DNA from 3 places in the Rhodospirillum sp. A1_3_36 genome. Region 1 is predicted to be linked to each of the others. Evidence: predicted binding sites of a transcription regulator. Region 1 holds the regulator's gene; each other region holds the start of a gene.
The links. Region 1 encodes HrcA, which represses chaperone genes, less so after heat shock. Its sites were predicted from a motif close to GTTAGCACTCNCCNNNGGNGAGTGCTAAC; they were not measured.

Region 1 (6,401 bases):
CCGATCATCATCCTCACCGCCGCCGATACGGATGACGACACCATCCAGGGTCTGGGGGCAGGAGCCAATGATTACGTGACCAAGCCCTTCCGCCTGGGGGTTCTCCTCGCCCGGGTCCGGGCCCAGATGCGTCTTCACGAACAAAGCGATGACGCTGTTTTCCTGATCGGACCCTATCGGTTTCAGCCTGCAACCAAGATGCTGGTGGACCGGACCACGGAAAAAAAGGTGCGCCTGACCGAGAAGGAAACGGGGATCCTGAAATTTCTCTACCGGGCCGGGGACAAGGTGATAGCTCGGGATGTTCTGCTCCACGAAGTCTGGGGGTACAGCGCCCAGGTCACAACTCACACCCTGGAAACCCACATTTACCGCCTCCGCCGTAAGATGGAACCCGATCCTTCCCAGGCCACGATTTTGGTGACGGAGGAGGGGGGGTATCGGCTGGTCCGGGGGAATGGTGGGGAGTAGGTGGCCTTCAGGTTCAATACGGTACAAGACAGGGGGTATTGTCCCGTGCCCCACTGGGGGCAAATGCCCTCAAATGGGTTTGGGCAATCGCCCAAAAAAGACGAAACACGGGCGTGTACTGTGAGGTTGAATCGGAAGGAACTCTGGTCTATCAGGATGCTATCCTTCATCGGCTTGTAGGCTACGAAACATTACGAACGCATCGACATAGCCTTGTTTCGGGTGCTGGAATGCATTCGGCAAGCGGCCAACGATTTCGAACCCAAGGTGGCGCCATAGTCGGACCGCCCGATCATTGCTGGAGATCACGAAATTGAATTGCATGGCCAGGAATCCGGCCTGTCGCGCGATCTCCAGAGAATGCTCGCACATGGTTCTTGCCACGCCACGACCGGTGGCGTCGGACGCCGTCATGTAGCCGCAGTTCGCCACATGGGCGCCGCCTCCCGTCTGATTGGCGCGCAATACATATGTGCCGACCACGCGTTCCTGATCTTCTGCCACGAAGCAGAGCCGGTCCGGTGCCATCCAATAGGAAAGGGCCTCCTCACGATCCATGTCACGTGGAAGGGTATAGGTCTCGCCCGCCCGGATCACGGGCTCAAGAATCCGCCACAGGGTGTCCTTGTCACTGGGTTGCGCGGGTCGAATGGAGAGCATGAAACAAGTCCTCTGAGCGAGTCAGCGTCACCGGAACGAGAATATCGAACGGGAAAGTGGGGGCCGAAGGGAACACAGAGCGGACAACCGGCTTTCCGGCCTACGCGATATTCTAGAGTGCTCCGAGATCAAACCACCTCAAGTCGATTCCGATTTTGGGTGGTTTGATCTAAATGACCATCAATGCTGCCGTCAATGCGTTCAGGGTGGGGATGCCAGCATCGGTCGCGCGCAGCTGGCCCTTTTCACATTCAATCAGGCCTTCCGACCGCGCCATGGACAAGCCGTCCCGGTCGATGATGTCAGCCAGTCCCAGGCCGGTCAGGCGGCGCATGCGGGCGTCACTCACCCCTTCGGCCAGGCGTAGACCCATCATCAGCATTTCCTGGGCGCGGTGGCGTGGAGGAATGTGGCTTTCCTCCTTCAGGCCCGTCCCGGTATCCTCGACCCGTTTAAGCCAGGATTCGGGGCGGCGGTGGGCCACGGTGGCGCGGAAGCCGTCGGCGTCCACCCGCAGGCGGCCATGGGCTCCCGGTCCGACGCCCAGGTAATCCCCGCCCCGCCAATAAATGAGATTATGGCGGCTTTCCTGGCCCGGGCGGGCATGGTTGGAGACTTCATAGGCGGGAAGACCCGCGTCGCTCAGGATATCTCGGGTGAGCAGGAACAGGTCGGCGCTTTCGTCCTCGTCGGGTAGGGTAAAGTCTCCCCGGCAATAGGCGCCGAAAAACCGGGTGCCCTGTTCTATGGTCAATTGGTAGACGGACAGGTGGTCCGATCCCAGGGTCAGGGCTCGGCGCAGTTCCGCTTCCCAATGGTCCAGGGTCTGTCCGGGGCGGGCATAAATCAGGTCGAAGGAGAAGCGGTCGAACAGGCTCCGCGCCGTATCCAGGGCCGCCAAAGCGGATTTGGCATCGTGAACGCGACCCAGGAATTGCAGGGCGCGATCCTCCAGGGACTGGATCCCCAATGACAGGCGATTCACTCCGGCCAGCTTGAAATCCCGAAAGCGGTCCCGGTCGACGGTCCCCGGATTGGCCTCCAGGGTAATTTCCAGGTCTGGGGCCGTGGGCCAGAGGTCCGATGCCCGATCAATGAGGGCGGCGACCGTATTGGGGGCCATCAAGGAGGGCGTTCCTCCGCCCAGGAAAATACTGGTGAGCATGCGACCCTGTCCGGCCAGCCGTGCAGACTGGGTCTCCAAGTCGGTGATCAGGGCCTGGGACCAGATACCATGGTCGATGGTATCGACGACATGGCTATTGAAGTCGCAGTACGGGCATTTGGACAGGCAGAACGGCCAGTGGATATACAGGCCGAACCCTTCGTCCCCTTGCGTGACGGTCGAAATTTGATGGTCTTGGTCGTCCATGGGGGTGGACTCCGCCTTTCCCAGAAAAAAGACCCGGGCGGAACCGCCCCCGGGGTTATGGCTTTAGGCAGGCATCCACCATTTTGGCGAAGGCGCGGGCCCGATGGCTGATCGCCTGTTTGGCGTCCGACGCCATTTCGCCGAAAGTGGCGGTATGCCCTTCTGGTTGGAATATGGGGTCGTAACCGAAGCCATGCTCGCCCCGAGCGGGCCAAATCAGCAGGCCATCCACCCGACCCTCGAACGTTTCCACATGACCGTCGGGCCAAGCAAGCGCCAGAACGCAGAGGAAAGCGGCGCTGCGATCCGGTGACCCGGTCAACAGGGTATTTATTTTTTCCATGGCTTTGCCGAAGTCTTTTTCCGGTCCGGCCCAGCGGGCGGAATAGACGCCCGGTGCGCCGTCCAGGGCGGATACCGTCAAGCCGGAATCATCGGCGAGTGCGGGCAGGCCCGAAGCTTCGGCGGCGGCGCGGGCCTTGATCAATGCGTTCTCCTGGAAGGTCGTCCCGGTTTCTTCCGGCTCGGGCAGGTTCAATTCGCCTGCCGATTTGGCTTCCAGGCCGAACGGTGCGATCAGGGCGTTGATCTCCCGCACCTTGCCTGCGTTATGGCTGGCCACCACCAGGGGGCCTTGGGTGAGTTTTCTCGTCATGGGTCAGTCCCTTGCCCAAACGGATCAATCGGCGAGGCCGAGGGCGGCCTTCTGTGCCGCGACCAATTCGCTGACACCTTTTTGTGCCAAGCTCAGCAGCTCCATGAACTGGGCCTGGGAAAAGGGGGCTTCCTCGGCGGTACCTTGGATTTCCACGATGCCACCCCGACCCGTGAGCACGAAGTTGCTATCGGCCTGGGCGTTGCTGTCTTCGGCATAATCCAGGTCGAGCACGGCGGTTCCCTGGTACAGGCCGCAGGAAATAGCCGCCACATGGTCAGTCAGGGGAATCTCCTTAAGGATGCCCAGGGTTTTCAGGTGGGTGAAAGCCATGTGGAGGGCCACCCAGGCGCCGGTGATGGCTGCGGTGCGGGTGCCGCCATCGGCCTGGATCACGTCACAATCAAGCTTGATCTGCATCTCGCCCATCTTGGCCAGGTCCGTGACCGAGCGCAGGGACCGACCGATCAGCCGTTGGATTTCCTGGGTGCGACCACTTTGCTTGCCCCGGGCGGCTTCCCGGTCCGTGCGGGAATGGGTGGAGCGGGGCAGCATGCCGTATTCCGCCGTGACCCAGCCCTTGCCACTGTTGCGCATCCAACTGGGGACCCGTTCGTCGACGCTGGCCGTGCAAAGCACATGGGTGTCGCCAAACTTGGTCAGGCAAGAGCCTTCAGCATATTTGGAGAAGCCGGGCTCGAGGGAGATGGCCCGGGTGGACTCGGGGGTGCGTCCGGAAGGTCTCATGACGGTTTTCTTTCGGTGGCCTGCAGGATTTGACCGGTGTTCTAGAGCAAACCGGCGCAAATCAAAAACCATTTCCTGGTCCTTCATCGACGACTTCCGTCGAATCCGGGGGAGGCAGAGGCGTTGGGCCGTTGACCGGAACCCCTGGGCGACCTACCTTGGTGAAGACTGTCCTGAAACCGTTGGGAGAAATAAGGCCATGGTGATGACGGGTCGCGGACCTATCGTCACCGAGCTGGACGAACGGTCTCGAAAGATCTTCGGCCAGATCGTGGAGACATATGTGGAAACCGGGGAACCGGTGGGCTCTCGGACGTTATCCCGGCGCTTGGCGGTCTCGCTTTCCCCGGCCACCATCCGGAATGTGATGGCGGATCTTGAGGAGCAGGGCCTCCTCTATGCGCCCCATACCTCGGCGGGGCGCATGCCAACGGATGCGGGGTTGCGTCTGTTCGTCAATGGCCTGCTGGAAGTGGGCGGTCTTGATCCCATGGAGCGGGATCGGATCGACGCGCAGGTCCAGGGCGCAGGAAAAAGCGTCGATAGTCTGTTGAACGAAGCCACGACCATGTTATCGGGCCTGTCCCGGTGCGCCGGTCTGGTGTTGGCGCCCAAGACGGACAGTGGCCTGAAACATATCGAATTCGTGCCCCTTGGTCCGGGCCGGGCCATGGTCATCATGGTCACCGAGAATGGTTTGGTGGAAAACCGGGTGCTGGAAGTCCCCCAGGGCCTGCCCACCAGCGCGTTGGCCGAGGCCACCAACTACCTGAATGCCCGCCTGTCGGGCCGCACCCTTGATGAAGCCCGGGACGAAATCCAGGAGGAGCTGGATAACCACCGGACCCAGATGGACGAATTGGCCGCCCGGGTGGTGGCAACCGGCATGGCCACCTGGTCCGGCGGCGACCGGAGCGGCGAACTGATCGTGCGGGGTCAAAGCCATCTGTTGGCCGATGTCACGGCCCTGCAAGACCTGGAACGCATCCGCAGCCTGTTCGAGACCCTGGAAACCAAGGAACAGGTCCTGCGTATTTTGGACATGGTGAATGGAGCTGAGGGCATTCAGATCTTCATCGGAGCGGAGAACGAGTTGTTTTCCGTCTCTGGCTGCTCCATGATCGTGGCCCCTTATCAGAATAGCCGGGAGGAGATCGTCGGCGCCATTGGCGTGATCGGTCCCACCCGGATCAACTACCGCCGTATTATCCCGTTGGTGGACTACACCTCCAAGGTTATCAGTCGCATGATCGGCTGAAGCGGCGGTCTTCCCGAGAAAATCCAAGGTAAAGACGGAACGCGTCATGACGCAGCAGAACAACACGCAGGAAAACCCGGTACCCGAGTCCGAGGATCCGTCCTGGGAGGATACCGCAACCCCGACCGGGGAGACCCTCGGTGAGGACCTGGATGGCGCTGAGGATCCGGAAGCTCGCATCGCCGCCCTGGAGGCGGAAAATCGCAAGCTGAAGGAAGACTATCTCCGTGCGCTGGCCGAGGCCCAGAACGCCAAACGCATGGCCGATAAGCGGATCGAGGATAATTCCCGGTATGCGGTGTCGAATTTTGCCAGGGCGGTGCTCGGTGTCGCCGACAACTTGACCCGCGCCCTGATGGCGGCTCCGCTGGAGGCGCGGGAAACCAACGACATGATCAAGAATCTGGCCGTTGGCGTCGAGATGACGGCGAAGGAATTGGAAAATGCGTTGAGCCAATACCAGGTGCGCAAGGTCGAGGCCCAGGATGCGGCCTTTGATCCCAATTTCCACCAGGCGGTTCAGGAAGTGGAAAACACTGCCGTTCCCACGGGGACAGTGGTTCAGGTGCTCCAGGACGGCTATGTGATCCACGACCGCCTGTTGCGCCCGGCCATGGTCATGGTCTCCCGGGGTGGCCCCAAGCGTGAAGCCAAGGTCGAAGCGGAAGAGGGCGGTGCTGTGGGCGTCGACCGCACCGTTTGAGGAAGACTTTTAGAGCATGTCGCGTGAAATGTGATTCACGCGACATGCTCTAACCCTCTGATATTGAAGCAAATTGTCGTTGCAATCTGTTCCAGATTACTCAGGATTTGCTCTAGAGATCCGGTTTTTCCACTGGTTTTGAAAAGAAGACCGGTTGGGGTGGGGGATCTATCCATCCCAACCGGTCTGTTACTTTTCGAACGAAAACTGAATTCGATATCCAGACCTTGGGACTCAAGTGTAGACGGCATCAATCGCGTAGAAAAAACACCGAAGAGATCCTTTCAGATCGGAAATAAATTTAAAATATTAGTGGAAGTTCTATTCAATTTCACTGTCAAAGTACCAATCTAAATTTTGATCTAAAGGGGAAACGCCGTGTTTTTGCGTTAACACGGACGACAAAGTTTCGGTGATTGGGATCATTCCGTATATATCGTCGTCATGATCTTCTGAAAACAGCTCTTTCAAAGAGTTGATATCAATATAAGATATGTCTATTTCCTTTATCACTCGTTCTGTATCGTAAGAAAAT
Region 2 (6,401 bases), on a different contig from region 1:
GGTCTCCTCGATGTTGGCGCGGATCTGGGCGCAACGGGCCGCGATGTCGGCCTTCTCGCCCACGCCATCAACGATGGTGGTCTCTTCCTTGGTGATGGTGACCTTCTTGGCGGTGCCGAGCATGTCGATGGTGACGTTCTCGAGCTTGATGCCCAGGTCTTCGCTGATCACCTGACCACCGGTCAGAATGGCGATGTCCTCGAGCATGGCCTTGCGGCGATCACCGAAGCCGGGGGCCTTGACGGCGGCGACCTTCAGGCCACCACGCAGCTTGTTGACCACCAGGGTGGCCAGGGCTTCGCCCTCGACGTCCTCGGCGATGATCAGCAGCGGGCGGCTGGACTGAACGACGGACTCCAGGACCGGCAGCAGAGCCTGCAGGCCGGACAGCTTCTTCTCGTGGAGCAGGATGTACGGATTTTCGAGGTCCGCGATCATCTTCTCGGCGTTGGTCACGAAGTAGGGGGACAGGTAGCCACGGTCGAACTGCATGCCCTCGACCACGTCCAGCTCGGTCTCCAGGCCCTTGGCTTCTTCGACGGTGATGACACCCTCGTTGCCGACCTTTTCCATCGCGGTGGCGATGATCTGACCGACTTCCTCGTCACCGTTGGCGGAGATGGTGCCAACCTGAGCGACTTCGGCGGAGGTCTTGATCTTCACGGACCGGGCCTGCACGTCGGAGACCACGGCCGCAGTGGCGAGGTCGATGCCGCGCTTCAGGTCCATCGGGTTCATGCCAGCGGCGACGGACTTCACGCCTTCGCGGACGATGGCCTGGGCCAGAACGGTGGCAGTGGTGGTGCCGTCACCGGCAATGTCGGCGGTCTTGGAAGCAACTTCCTTGACCATCTGGGCGCCCATGTTCTCGAACTTGTCTTTCAGTTCGATTTCCTTGGCGACGGAAACGCCGTCCTTGGTGATGCGGGGAGCGCCGAAGCTCTTGTCCAGGACAACGTTGCGGCCCTTGGGACCCAGGGTCACTTTGACGGCATTGGCCAGGGTGTCAACGCCCTTCAGCAGGCGGTCACGGGCGTCGGTGGAAAACTTCACATCCTTGGCGGACATTGCATGTTCCTCTTGAATCAGATTTCAGGGGCGGGTGGGTTCGACCAAGTTGGCCAAAGGGGCCACGCCCGGGGAAAGTCGTGTCGAGGCGCCAGACCCCTGGTCCGGCGCCTGGGGCATCCTGGCTTAGCCAGTGATTCCCATGATGTCGGATTCCTTCATGATCAGGTAATCGACGCCATCGATCTTGACTTCGGTGCCGGACCACTTGCCGAACAGGATACGATCGCCGGCCTTGACGTCCATGGGGACGACTTTGCCGTCATCGCCGCGCGCGCCGGACCCGATGGCGATCACTTCGCCTTCCATGGGCTTTTCTTTGGCGGTGTCGGGGATGATGATGCCACCGGCGGTCTTCTCCTCGCTCTCGAGGCGCTTCACGAGAACGCGGTCATGCAGCGGGCGGAAATTCATGGACTAGCCTCCGTCGGAATTGCAAATCGTTGATTTGCCACAATACGAACCGGCGTGATCCGGTGCTGTTAGCACTCGGGGCCGGTGAGTGCCAGAGAGTTAATCCCAAGGCGCTTCGCTGTCAAGAGAAGACACTGGGGCGGTTTTGTGAACGGAGGGTATCGACTCAGGGAGGTAGGACACATGATACAGGCCGGAGGGGCTGTATCTGGAGTGTCTTCGGTTGAAAGTGTGGCGGGTCGATTGAGGAAGAAGCATTCAATGCCGCCGGTTTTATCTCGTTCATATGGTGTTCGAGGGGCAGGAGTGTCACCCCTCTGTTTCTGAGGTTGGTCTGAAGAGGCTTCGGGATTTGATGGGAGGGTCTTGTGAAATGATACGTTATAACATAACGTATTGGCGTTCTGCTCAATTCCTAGTGACCCTGCTGTCTGAACTTTGAGAGACTCCCTTGTCCCACGATCCGACCCCATCCGGTGCGGCAGTCGCGCCTTCTTCTCCAGTTCCTGATGCCCGGACGCGTCAGCTTACGGAGACTTTGAATCTATTGCATCAAACGGAACGGGACATGCGCGCCCATATGGCTCGGGGTGACCGACAGGCAGCCCTGGCCACGGCGGTGCGGAGCCTTGGCGGAATACTGCGCCGAAGCCCGCCATATGAAGAACCATAGCATAGAGAGTCTTCGAGGCTAAATTGGGCGAAGACGCAGGGTATACGACCAAGTCTCATCTTTTTTGTGCGATTGCCCAAACCCCCATTTTTTCTTTAAAAAAATTGGATGCCTGGGGTCTGGGGCCTTTCGGCCCCAGTGGGGGACGGGGCAAAGCCCCGTAACGGGAACCCCCCTTGTTGTGTAAAGTGGCCAAGAAGTGACCCCACTTGATCTCGGAATACTTTAGAGCAAATCCCGAGCAATCTGGAACAGATTGCGACGGGCGGAACGCACGCCGTAGGCGTGACGATTTGCTTCAATATCAGAGGTTCAGCGCATGCCTCAAGGGCGACCTGTCCCGGAGGGGGCATGAGGTTGCATCGATGAACCCAGTCATTTGGTGATTTGCTGCGAAAGAATCGAATCACCAGGACCCGTTATCCGTACTGACGCAAAGCGGCCTCGGCCCGGGCGAGCGCCGCATCGGCCGTATCTGGATAATCGGCCTCCGACACACTGATCCCAACACCCACTGTCAAGCGGCCCACATCCGAGAAATTGGTGTTCTCTACGCGCATGAGCAGGCGTCCGGCCATCACATGCGCCGCTGCTTCGTCCGCTCCGGGGCAGAGGATAGCGAAGGTCGCCCCCTTCCACCGCCCCACGATGTCAGTCGCCCGAGCCTCGGACTGGCACAGCTTGGCGATATCACGCAACAGGCCATCGCCCACGGTCTGCCCGTAGATATTCGTCACCTTGTAAAACTCCATGGGTTTGACCATCAACACCGCATAGGGCAGATGGTCGCGCTTGGCCCGTTCATGCTCAACCAACAGGCTTTCGAAGATCCGACGCCGATTGAACACGCCGGTCAACGGATCCATAGCCGTCAATTTGATGGCCATCTCCTGGGTGGATTCCAGGGACTTTTTCAAGCGTTCCACTTGACCCCGACGCCACCGGGCGGCCGGATACCAAATGAGAAGCGCCCCCAGGGTCGCTCCGAACCCCAAGATCAAAAAGAAATCACTCACCGCTTTCCCTCACGTTTCGCTTTGGAAACATTATGTCTTTCGAGTGTTATCGGCGAATCACGTTAACACCGCAATAAGGGAGCGGGAGCAACGGGCAAATTTGTGGCTTTCGGCGATTTTTGGGCCTCCGCCGACGCTGGGCAAAAAAAGCCGGGGTGGCCTTTCTCGATCACCCCGGCTCCCCCTTGGGGGCACCGCATCCCCCGATGCCCCCTGCACGCAATATTCTCTTATTGGACTTCTCTTATTGGGCGTCTCCTATTTGATCGTTCCCCAGGGGGCCGAGGTCAGGCCGCCTTTTGTGCCCCCGCTGCGACGATACTCACGATATCGTCCATGATCGTCGTCATGTCATAGTCCTTGGGTGTATAGACCCGGGCCACGCCTGCAGCGAGAAGGACCTTCTCGTCCTCGGGCGGAATAATTCCCCCGACCACAACGGGAATATCCCCCAGGCCTTCGGTGCGCATTCGCTCAAGAACATCCGTCACCAGGGGCACATGGGATCCGGACAGAATGGACAGGCCCACCACATGGACGCTTTCCTCCAGGGCGGCGTTGACGATCTGGGCCGGTGTCAGGCGAATCCCCTCGTAGACCACTTCCATGCCCGAGTCCCGGGCACGCACGGCGATTTGTTCGGCACCGTTGGAATGGCCATCCAGGCCCGGCTTGCCCACCAGCATTTTGACCCGACGGCCCAGAGTTGCCGACAGGGCATCCACCTTGGTCCGGACCTCACCCAGCTTGCCCGGAGCGCCGGTGGAAACGGACCGCCCCACGCCGGTGGGCGCGCGGTATTCGCCGAAGACCTGTCGCAGGATCTGCCCCCATTCGCCTGTGGTCGCTCCCGCATGGGCGCAAGCAATCGTGGGTTCCATGATATTGGAGCCTTCCGTCGCAGCTCGACGCAGGGTTTCCAGGCTCTCCTGAACCTTGGCCGAATCGCGGGTCCCCCGCCAAGCCACCAGGGAGTCGATTTGTTCCTGCTCGGCTGCCGGGTCGACGGTCATGATGGCGCCCTCCCCCGCCGCGAGCGGGCTGGGGGCACCTTCGGTGAACCTGTTGACGCCGACAACCACTTGCTCGCCACTCTCGATGCCGCCGATGCGCTTGGCGTTGGCTTCCACCAGCTTCTGTTTCATGTAGCCGGATTCGACGGCGGCCACGGCGCCACCCATGTCGTCAATCCGCGCCAGTTCCGCCCGGGCGGAGTCCTTGAGCGCCTCCACTTTGTTGGTGATCGCCACGGAGCCATCGAAAATGTCCGGAAACTCCAGCAAGTCCGTTTCATAGGCGACGATCTGCTGAAGGCGCAGGGACCACTGCTGGTCCCAGGGACGGGGCAGCCCCAGGGCTTCGTTCCAGGCGGGAAGCTGCACGGCCCGGGCGCGGGCGTTCTTGGACAAGACGACAGACAGCATTTCCAGCAGGATCCGATAGACGTTGTTCTCCGGTTGCTGTTCGGTCAGCCCCAGGGAGTTCACCTGGACGCCATAGCGGAACCGACGGTACTTCTCCTCTTCCACGCCGTAGCGCTCACGGCAGATTTCGTCCCACAGCTCGGTGAAGGCGCGCATCTTGCTGAGTTCCGTAACAAAGCGAATGCCTGCGTTGACGAAAAAGCTAATGCGCCCGACCACCTTCGCAAAATCTGCGGGCGGCACTTGGCCTTGGGCCTTCACGGTGTCGAGCACCGCAACGGCCGTGGCCAGGGCAAAAGCCAATTCTTGCTCCGGCGTCGCACCGGCTTCCTGCAGGTGGTAGGAGCAGACGTTGGTGGGGTTCCACTTGGGAACCTCCTTGTAGGTGAAGGCAATCACGTCGTTGATCAGCCTTAAGGAGGGCTCTGGCGGGAAAATATAGGTCCCCCGGCTCAGGTATTCCTTGATCAAATCGTTCTGCACCGTGCCCTGAAGGTCAGCCCGGGTCGCCCCCTGCCGTTCCGCCGTGGCGATATACAGGGCCAACAGCCAGGGCGCCGGGGCGTTGATGGTCATGGAGGTATTCATCTTGCCCAAGGGAATATCCTCGAACAGGGTCATCATGTCGCCCAGGTGGGAAATGGGCACGCCCACCTTGCCCACTTCGCCCTTGGCCAAGACATGGTCGCTGTCATACCCGGTTTGAGTCGGCAGATCGAAGGCCACCGACAGGCCCGTCTGACCCCGCGCAAGATTCGTTCGGTACAGTGCGTTGGACGCCTTGGCCGACGAATGGCCCGAATAGGTGCGGAAAAGCCAAGGTTTGTCCCGCGTTGTGGCAGGATTGGGTGGGTTGGTCTCGGGCTTCTCGGACATGCTTGTCTCCTTCAATAGTCGGCTACCGTCCGGCCCCAATCCCTCTATCGGGTGGTTTTGCGAACAATAATTACCGAACACCCCATCTGTACGAAACAAACTATCATTTTGTGCATTGCGGGGGAAGGTCTCATTCGGTATCCCTCGTCTCAAGCACGGCGCATCACCCCAGACAATCGGGGGACGCCGGGACCGACAATCCCCCTTTGGAGGACCAGTGATGAGCGACACGGCGGACGTCATCGATCTGAAGCCCGGCCAGGCCCTAAAAGACTTGTATGACCTGGGCGAGATCCCGCCGTTGGGTCATGTCCCAAAAAAGATGTACGCTTGGGCCATCCGGCGCGAGCGGCACGGCGACCCCGAGCAGTCCTTTCAGATCGAAGTGGTCGACACCCCGGAGCTGGACAGCCACGAAGTTCTGGTCATGGTCATGGCCGCAGGCGTCAACTACAACGGTGTCTGGGCCGGCCTGGGAACCCCGATCAGCGTGTTTGACGTGCATAAGGCGGACTATCACATCGCCGGGTCCGATGCTTCGGGCATCGTCTGGGCGGTCGGCTCTAAGGTGAAGCGCTGGAAGATTGGCGACGAAGTGGTCGTCCACTGCAACCAGGACGACGGGGACGACGAGGAGTGTAACGGCGGCGACCCCATGTTCTCGCCCACCCAGCGGATTTGGGGCTATGAGACGCCGGACGGCTCCTTCGCCCAGTTCACCCGGGTTCAGTCCCAGCAGATCATGCCCCGCCCCAAGCATCTGACTTGGGAAGAAAGCGCCTGTTATGTGCTGGTCCTGGCCACCGCCTATCGCATGCTCTTCGGCCACCGTCCGCATGTCCTGCGGCCTGGCCACAATGTGTTGATCTGGGGCGCCTCGGGCGGCTTGGGATCCATGGCCATTCAGCTGTGCGCGGCGGCGGGCGCCAA
Region 3 (6,401 bases), on a different contig from region 1:
GCGTCGTTGGCGTCGCGCCAAGCCTTGCCCGTTGCCCGTCCGGCCATGTTCGAAAAATCAAAAGCCGTCTGCGCGGCCTTGTCGATCAAGGCGTAACGACCGGTGATCCCCAGCGTCTTGGCGTCCTTCATCGCCTTCAGAAGGACGGAGTGGTATTGCTCGACCGCCGATTCGGGCGAGGCCCCTCCCCCATTTGCGGCAAGGACCGAGCCAGGTCCGGTCATGATGAGAGGAAGGGAACAAATCATTGCGGCCAAGAAATGACGGCGCTGCATATCGGTCTCTTTCATTTTTTGTATCGGCAGGGTTACTAAGGAGGCAAGTCTGCACTATAGGGAGGGAATTAGGCGGCATTTTGGCAACTCCGCCGACGGATTGTGGTCGTTGGCTGCGGAGAAGTCAGGCTTTTTCATTGCCGAAGAGCCCTGAAACGCGTAAGACTTTTCTCAAGGGCACGCGTCCGGAAGGGCGGAAAGGATCCCGCTCAATAAGACTTGAATTGACTTGGGGGCCGTAACTGGGTCGGCGTATGGGCGATCCAGGGAATCGATACAGACTGGCATTTTATCAACCCGCCGAACCACTCTTTGAATGGAATTACGATGAGCAATCCGATCACTGACATCACGCGTCGACTGGGGGACCGATTTGGGGGCTTTTCGCGTTCCGGGATCGCAGCGATTGCCTTGATGTCCCTGACCGCTTGCGCCAGCGTTGACGCCGAGGGGACCGGAGGCCAAGTGGCTGCGGCCGAACCAGCCAACGATATGGCCGTTGAGGATGAGGCTTTGGTCAGCGATCCGCTGGAGCCCTGGAACCGCTATGTCTTTGCGGTCAATGACGTGGTTTATACCTTCGCCCGACCCTGGATCGCACCCTACATGGTGCTACCGGACGAGGGTAAGGACACCGTCAACAATTTCCTGCATAACTTGAAGACGCCGGTAATCCTGTTGAATGACTTGTTGCAGGGCGATATGGGCCGGGCTTGGACCACGGTGAAGCGCTTTGGCATCAACACGACCTCCGGTGTGTTGGGCTTGGTTGACGTTGCCGAAGAATACGGTATGCCCAAGCACGAGGAAGATTTCGGACAGACCCTGGGAACCTGGGGAGTGGGCGATGGCCCCTATCTGGTGTTGCCTCTGTTGGGGCCCTCCAACCCCCGCGATGGCATTGGCCGGGGTGTTGATACCGTCACAGACCCGTTGTTCTGGCTGACCGGTGGCGCCGCCCAGGCGTTCAGCGGAGGGCGGATGTACGGCACCTTCTCCAATGAATATGGTCGCCGGTCCGGTGAAATGGACGCTCTTCGCCAGTCCTCCTTGGACTATTACGCGACGATTCGTAGCCTCTATACCCAAATGCGCCGCTCCAAGGTCCAGAACATCGAGGGAGCGAAGGCTCAGAACGCGGAAGTGGATTACTTCTCGCAGACAAACTGATCGAAACACCCTCGGCAAGAGGCTGTTACAGGACGGTCGGAGAGAGATCTCCGACCGTCTTTTTGTTGTCGCGTGGATTCTTTTTGGATTGCCACAAGAAAACGGGGCGCTCGAAGGCGCCCCGTTCCTGCATGGCCCGGTCCTGTGGGCCCCTGTGCTTGGCTGCGTGGATTAGAAATCCATGCCGCCCATGCCGCCCATTCCCCCCATGTCGGCGGGAGCTGAGGCCTTCGGCTCGGGCCGATCGGCGACCATGGCTTCGGTGGTGATCAGCAGGCCGGCCACGGATGCGGCATCCTGCAGGGCGCAACGGACCACCTTGGTCGGATCGATGACACCGGCCTTGACCAGATCCTCATACGCTCCGGTCTGGGCGTTGTAGCCATAGTTGGAGTCGGTGGACTCCAAAAGCTTGCCGGCGACGACGGAGCCGTCGGTCCCCGCATTGGCCGCGATCTGACGGACCGGAGCCTGCAGGGCGCGACGGACGATGTCGATTCCCACCTTCTGGTCGTCATTGGCCGGGGTGAGGCTGTCCAGGGCCTTGGTGGAATACAGCAGGGCGACACCGCCACCGGCGATGATGCCTTCCTCCACGGCGGCCCGGGTGGCATGAAGGGCGTCGTCGACGCGGTCCTTCTTCTCTTTCACCTCGACTTCGGTGGCGCCGCCGACCCTGATCACCCCGACTCCGCCAGCCAGCTTGGCCAGGCGCTCTTGCAGCTTCTCCCGATCATAGTCGCTGGTGGTGTCTTCAATGTTGGCGCGGATCTGGGCGATCCGGGCCTGAATATCGGCCTTGTCCCCGGCCCCATCCACGATGGTGGTGTCGTCCTTGGTGATCGTGACCGTTTTGGCGGTACCGAGCATGTCGATGGTGACATTTTCGAGCTTGATGCCCAGGTCTTCACTGATGACTTGCCCCCCGGTCAGGATGGCGATGTCTTCCAGCATGGCCTTGCGGCGGTCACCGAAGCCCGGCGCCTTGACCGAGGCCACCTTGAGGCCGCCGCGCAGACGGTTGACCACCAGGGTTGCGAGCGCTTCGCCTTCGACATCCTCGGCGATGATCAGCAGCGGGCGACCGGATTGGACGACCGTCTCCAGCACGGGAAGCAGGGGCTGCAGGCCGGAGAGCTTTTTCTCGTGGATCAGCACATAGGGATTTTCCAGCTCCGCGACCATTTTCTCGGAATTGGTCACGAAGTAGGGGGACAGGTAACCCCGGTCGAACTGCATGCCTTCGACCACGTCGAGTTCGGTCTCCAGTCCCTTGGCTTCCTCGACGGTGATGACCCCCTCGTTGCCGACCTTTTCCATGGCCGTGGCGATGATCTGGCCGACTTCGGAGTCCCCATTGGCGGAGATGGTGCCGACCTGGGCCACTTCAGCGTTGGTCGAAATGGCGCGGGAGCGGGTTTTGACATCCTCGATGACGGCATTGACCGCCATGTCGATGCCGCGCTTCAAGTCCATCGGGTTCATGCCGGCGGCAACGGACTTCACCCCTTCGCGGACGATGGCCTGGGCCAGCACGGTCGCGGTGGTGGTGCCATCTCCGGCCAGATCCGCCGTCTTGGAGGCAACCTCCTTCAGCATCTGCGCGCCCATGTTTTCGAACTTATCTTTGAGTTCGACTTCCTTGGCGACGGAGACACCATCCTTGGTGATACGGGGAGCGCCGAAGCTTTTGTCCAGGACAACGTTGCGGCCCTTGGGACCCAGGGTCACCTTGACGGCATTGGCCAGGGTGTCGACGCCTTTCAACAGACGGTCGCGGGCGTCGGCGGAAAATTTCACTTCCTTTGCGGACATGGACTCAGTCTCCCCTTATTCGGCGGCAGCTTGGATGGTCGCGGCGTCGGTGATCACGCCCAGGATGTCGGATTCCTTCATGATCAGGTAATCGACCCCGTCGATCTTCACCTCGGTACCCGACCATTTTCCGAACAGAATCTGGTCTCCGGCCTGGACATCCAGGGGGTGGAGCGTTCCGTCCTCGCCGCGCGCGCCAGACCCGGCGGCGATGATTTCGCCCCGCATGGGTTTTTCCTTGGCGGTGTCGGGGATGATGATGCCACCGGCGGTCTTTTCTTCGCTTTCGAGGCGCTTGACCAGGACCCGGTCGTGCAAGGGTTTGAAGTTCATAGGTTTGTCTCCGTCATTCCTTACGGTGGAAGCAAATGACACCGGCTTTGGGTCCCCGATATCTTGGGCGACTGGGGCCGGGCGGGAATTGACATAGTTTTTTGAAAATCGACGTCAAGTGAGAGAGCGAAATTTTTGTCAGCACTCGCCGAAGGTGGCTGCTAAGCCTCTGATAATAAAACAAACTTGAAATATGAGCGAACTGTGCTCATCCTTTTCTCAGGGAGCAAACGCAGCCACAAGGTGGCCTTGACCGGAACCGCAAGAGGGGCGGATGGGGCCACGGAGAAGAGGAACTTCGACCATGACCTTTTTTGATGTCGACGTCAGGCCCCAGTCCGAGTCCCAGTCCGACCCCAAGTCCGATATGGCGCGTCAAATGGCCGACTACCGATTGACCACGGCGAAAATTCTCTACCACATGCCGGATCATCCGGGACTTTTGCAGGAATACATCTGGCAACAATTGGATTTGGCGCCCCGGTTTCCAGAGCTGCGCCGTTTCCTGGATTTCTGGACCAAGGAGTTGGACGGCCCCCTCCATTCCGTTCGGGTGGCATCGGCGGAATTGATCACACCCGGGCGGTATCGGCCCGTTGATTGCCTGTTGGTTCACTAGAGTGAAACTGGATCAGCTTGAGTCAAGCTGGCCCAGTTTCACTCTAATTATATAGATTTTAGAGTATCTTCGAGGCCAAGTTTGGTCGCAAAGCGACTCAACTTGATCTCGGAATACTCTAGATCACGATGAAATCAGGTCTGTCCGACCTGATTTCATAAACGTGATCTAAATCATATATTTAGAGCGGAATGAGACGGAAAACCGCATACACTTTTCCTCATTCCGCTCTCATACCAAGCGGCGCGGGTTGAAACCCAGGCCGCTTTTCTTGCGTTCAAACGCCAGGCGGGCTTTTACGCGCCATACGGCGCGGCGGCCACTTGGCCGCTTCCCAGGTGCGGTGAGGCAAACTCACCGCACCTTGGTATAAGCATTCCCCGGATGCCGAAGGTGAGTGCTTGAATTCGCTGCGGGGCTGGGGCAGGGTGCCCCCATGACCGGTTCCAGCTCCGCCCATAACCTGCCCGAACTGTCCGTTTCCGAGCTCTCCGGCGCCCTGAAGCGCACGGTGGAGGAAGCCTTCTCCCGCGTGCGTCTGCGCGGTGAAATCAGCCAGCCCAAGGTGGCGGGGTCTGGTCACTGCTACCTGCGTCTCAAGGACGAGACGGCGGTGATCGATGCCATCATCTGGCGTGGCACAATGAACAAGCTCTCCCTCCGCCCCGAAGAGGGGATGGAGGTCATTGTGACGGGCAAGCTGACCACCTATCCGGGCCGGTCGAGCTATCAGATCATCGTCGAGGACATGGAACTGGCGGGCGAAGGTGCCCTCCTGAAGCTGTTGGAGGACCGCCGCCGCCGTTTGGCTGCGGAAGGCCTGTTCGATCCGGCCCGCAAGCGACGCCCCCCCTTTCTGCCCCAGGTCATTGGCGTGGTCACCTCTCCCACCGGGGCGGTGATCCGGGACATTCTCCACCGCATCTCCGACCGCTTTCCGCGCCGCGTCCTGGTCTGGCCCGTCAAGGTTCAGGGCGAGGGGGCGGCAGAGGAGATCGTCCGCGCCATCCAGGGTTTTAATGCCCTGCCCGAGGGGGGAGCCATTCCCCGGCCCGATGTCCTGATCGTTGCCCGGGGGGGCGGCAGCCTCGAGGACCTTATGGCCTTCAATGGGGAAGCCGTCGTCCGCGCCGCGGCCGAAAGCGCGATCCCCCTGATCTCTGCGGTTGGCCACGAGACCGACGTTACCTTGATCGATCACGCGGCGGACCTGCGGGCCCCCACACCAACGGGGGCCGCTGAAATGGCCGTGCCCGTGCGCATGGAGCTTCTTGCGCAGGTGGGGGAAACGGGGAGCCGCATGGAAGGGGCTGTGGGGCGGTTGCTCATCGACCGGGCCATGCGTCTCGAAGGGCTGTCTCGGGGCTTGCCGGACCTGGACCGGCTGCTGGCCGATGCGGTCCAACGGTTGGATGACCGGGCCGAACGCTTGGCCGCAGCGCCCCATCGCTTGATTGAACAGCGGACCCTGGCTCTGGGCCAAATGGCTGCCCGGCTGCGCCGCCCCGGGGAGTTGATCGACCGCAAGGCCCAGGACCTGGACCGCAGTGCTCTGGCGCTGCGGGGGGCCATGATCCGTTTGGGTGATCAGGCGCAACGCAGCCTGATCACCCTGTCCGACCGGTTGCGACCGGAGCGGATTACCGGGCGGTTGGAGCGGGAGGGACGGAGTCTGGAGGGACTCGCCGACCGTTTGGCCGGTTGGGGCCGCCGGGATCTGGATCGGCGAGCGGAACGGCTGGCCGGTCTGGCCGCCCGATTGGAAAGCGTGTCCCATCATCGGGTCCTGGAGCGCGGTTACGCCGTGGTTCGGGACGAAGCAGGACAGGTGTTGACCGAGGCCAAAGGTGTGATTCCCGGCGCAACCCTGTCCCTGGAATTCAAGGATGGCCTGCGGCGGGCCATCGCCGATGGGGGAGAGGGGGCGGCTGCCTCCCCGATACCCCAGGCGGATCCCCTTCCGCCCTCGACGCCACCGGCTGAGGGGCGGCGTAAGAGTGGGACCCAGAAGGGGCGCGACAAGCGGCAGCGCGATTTCCTCGACGACCTCTGAGAGACGGGACACGATACGGGGCTTTGCCCCGTTCCCCACTGGGGCCGAGAGGCCCCAGACCCCGGGCCATTAAAAAGGGGTGGGGGTAATCGTCCGAAAGGGACGAGACGGTGTCGTGGTTTTATCGCCATTTCGC

Region 2: a site for HrcA is predicted at 1,550-1,578, ahead of groES (co-chaperone GroES). Genes of this name have one in related genera too.
Region 3: a site for HrcA is predicted at 3,731-3,759, ahead of groES (co-chaperone GroES). Genes of this name have one in related genera too.

Annotation. Positions count from the first base shown of each region.
Region 1 covers NZ_JBLAVB010000002.1:390,215-396,615, reverse strand. The annotation lists gene ACLIRY_RS06285 (response regulator transcription factor) at 1-471, shown strand, start outside; gene ACLIRY_RS06280 (N-acetyltransferase family protein) at 631-1,131, opposite strand; gene hemW (radical SAM family heme chaperone HemW) at 1,301-2,503, opposite strand; gene rdgB (RdgB/HAM1 family non-canonical purine NTP pyrophosphatase) at 2,559-3,158, opposite strand; gene rph (ribonuclease PH) at 3,183-3,905, opposite strand; gene hrcA (heat-inducible transcriptional repressor HrcA) at 4,105-5,163, shown strand; gene grpE (nucleotide exchange factor GrpE) at 5,210-5,866, shown strand; gene ACLIRY_RS06250 (hypothetical protein) at 6,188-6,401, opposite strand, start outside.
Region 2 covers NZ_JBLAVB010000008.1:152,900-159,300, forward strand. The annotation lists gene groL (chaperonin GroEL) at 1-1,068, opposite strand, end outside; gene groES (co-chaperone GroES) at 1,195-1,482, opposite strand; gene ACLIRY_RS17185 (GGDEF domain-containing protein) at 2,575-3,171, opposite strand; gene ACLIRY_RS17190 (methylmalonyl-CoA mutase family protein) at 3,459-5,471, opposite strand; gene ccrA (crotonyl-CoA carboxylase/reductase) at 5,692-6,401, shown strand, end outside.
Region 3 covers NZ_JBLAVB010000003.1:75,551-81,951, forward strand. The annotation lists gene ACLIRY_RS07945 (ABC transporter substrate-binding protein) at 1-290, opposite strand, end outside; gene ACLIRY_RS07950 (VacJ family lipoprotein) at 603-1,445, shown strand; gene groL (chaperonin GroEL) at 1,617-3,260, opposite strand; gene groES (co-chaperone GroES) at 3,276-3,593, opposite strand; gene ACLIRY_RS07965 (usg protein) at 3,898-4,212, shown strand; gene xseA (exodeoxyribonuclease VII large subunit) at 4,649-6,265, shown strand; gene ACLIRY_RS07975 (DUF1127 domain-containing protein) at 6,387-6,401, opposite strand, start outside.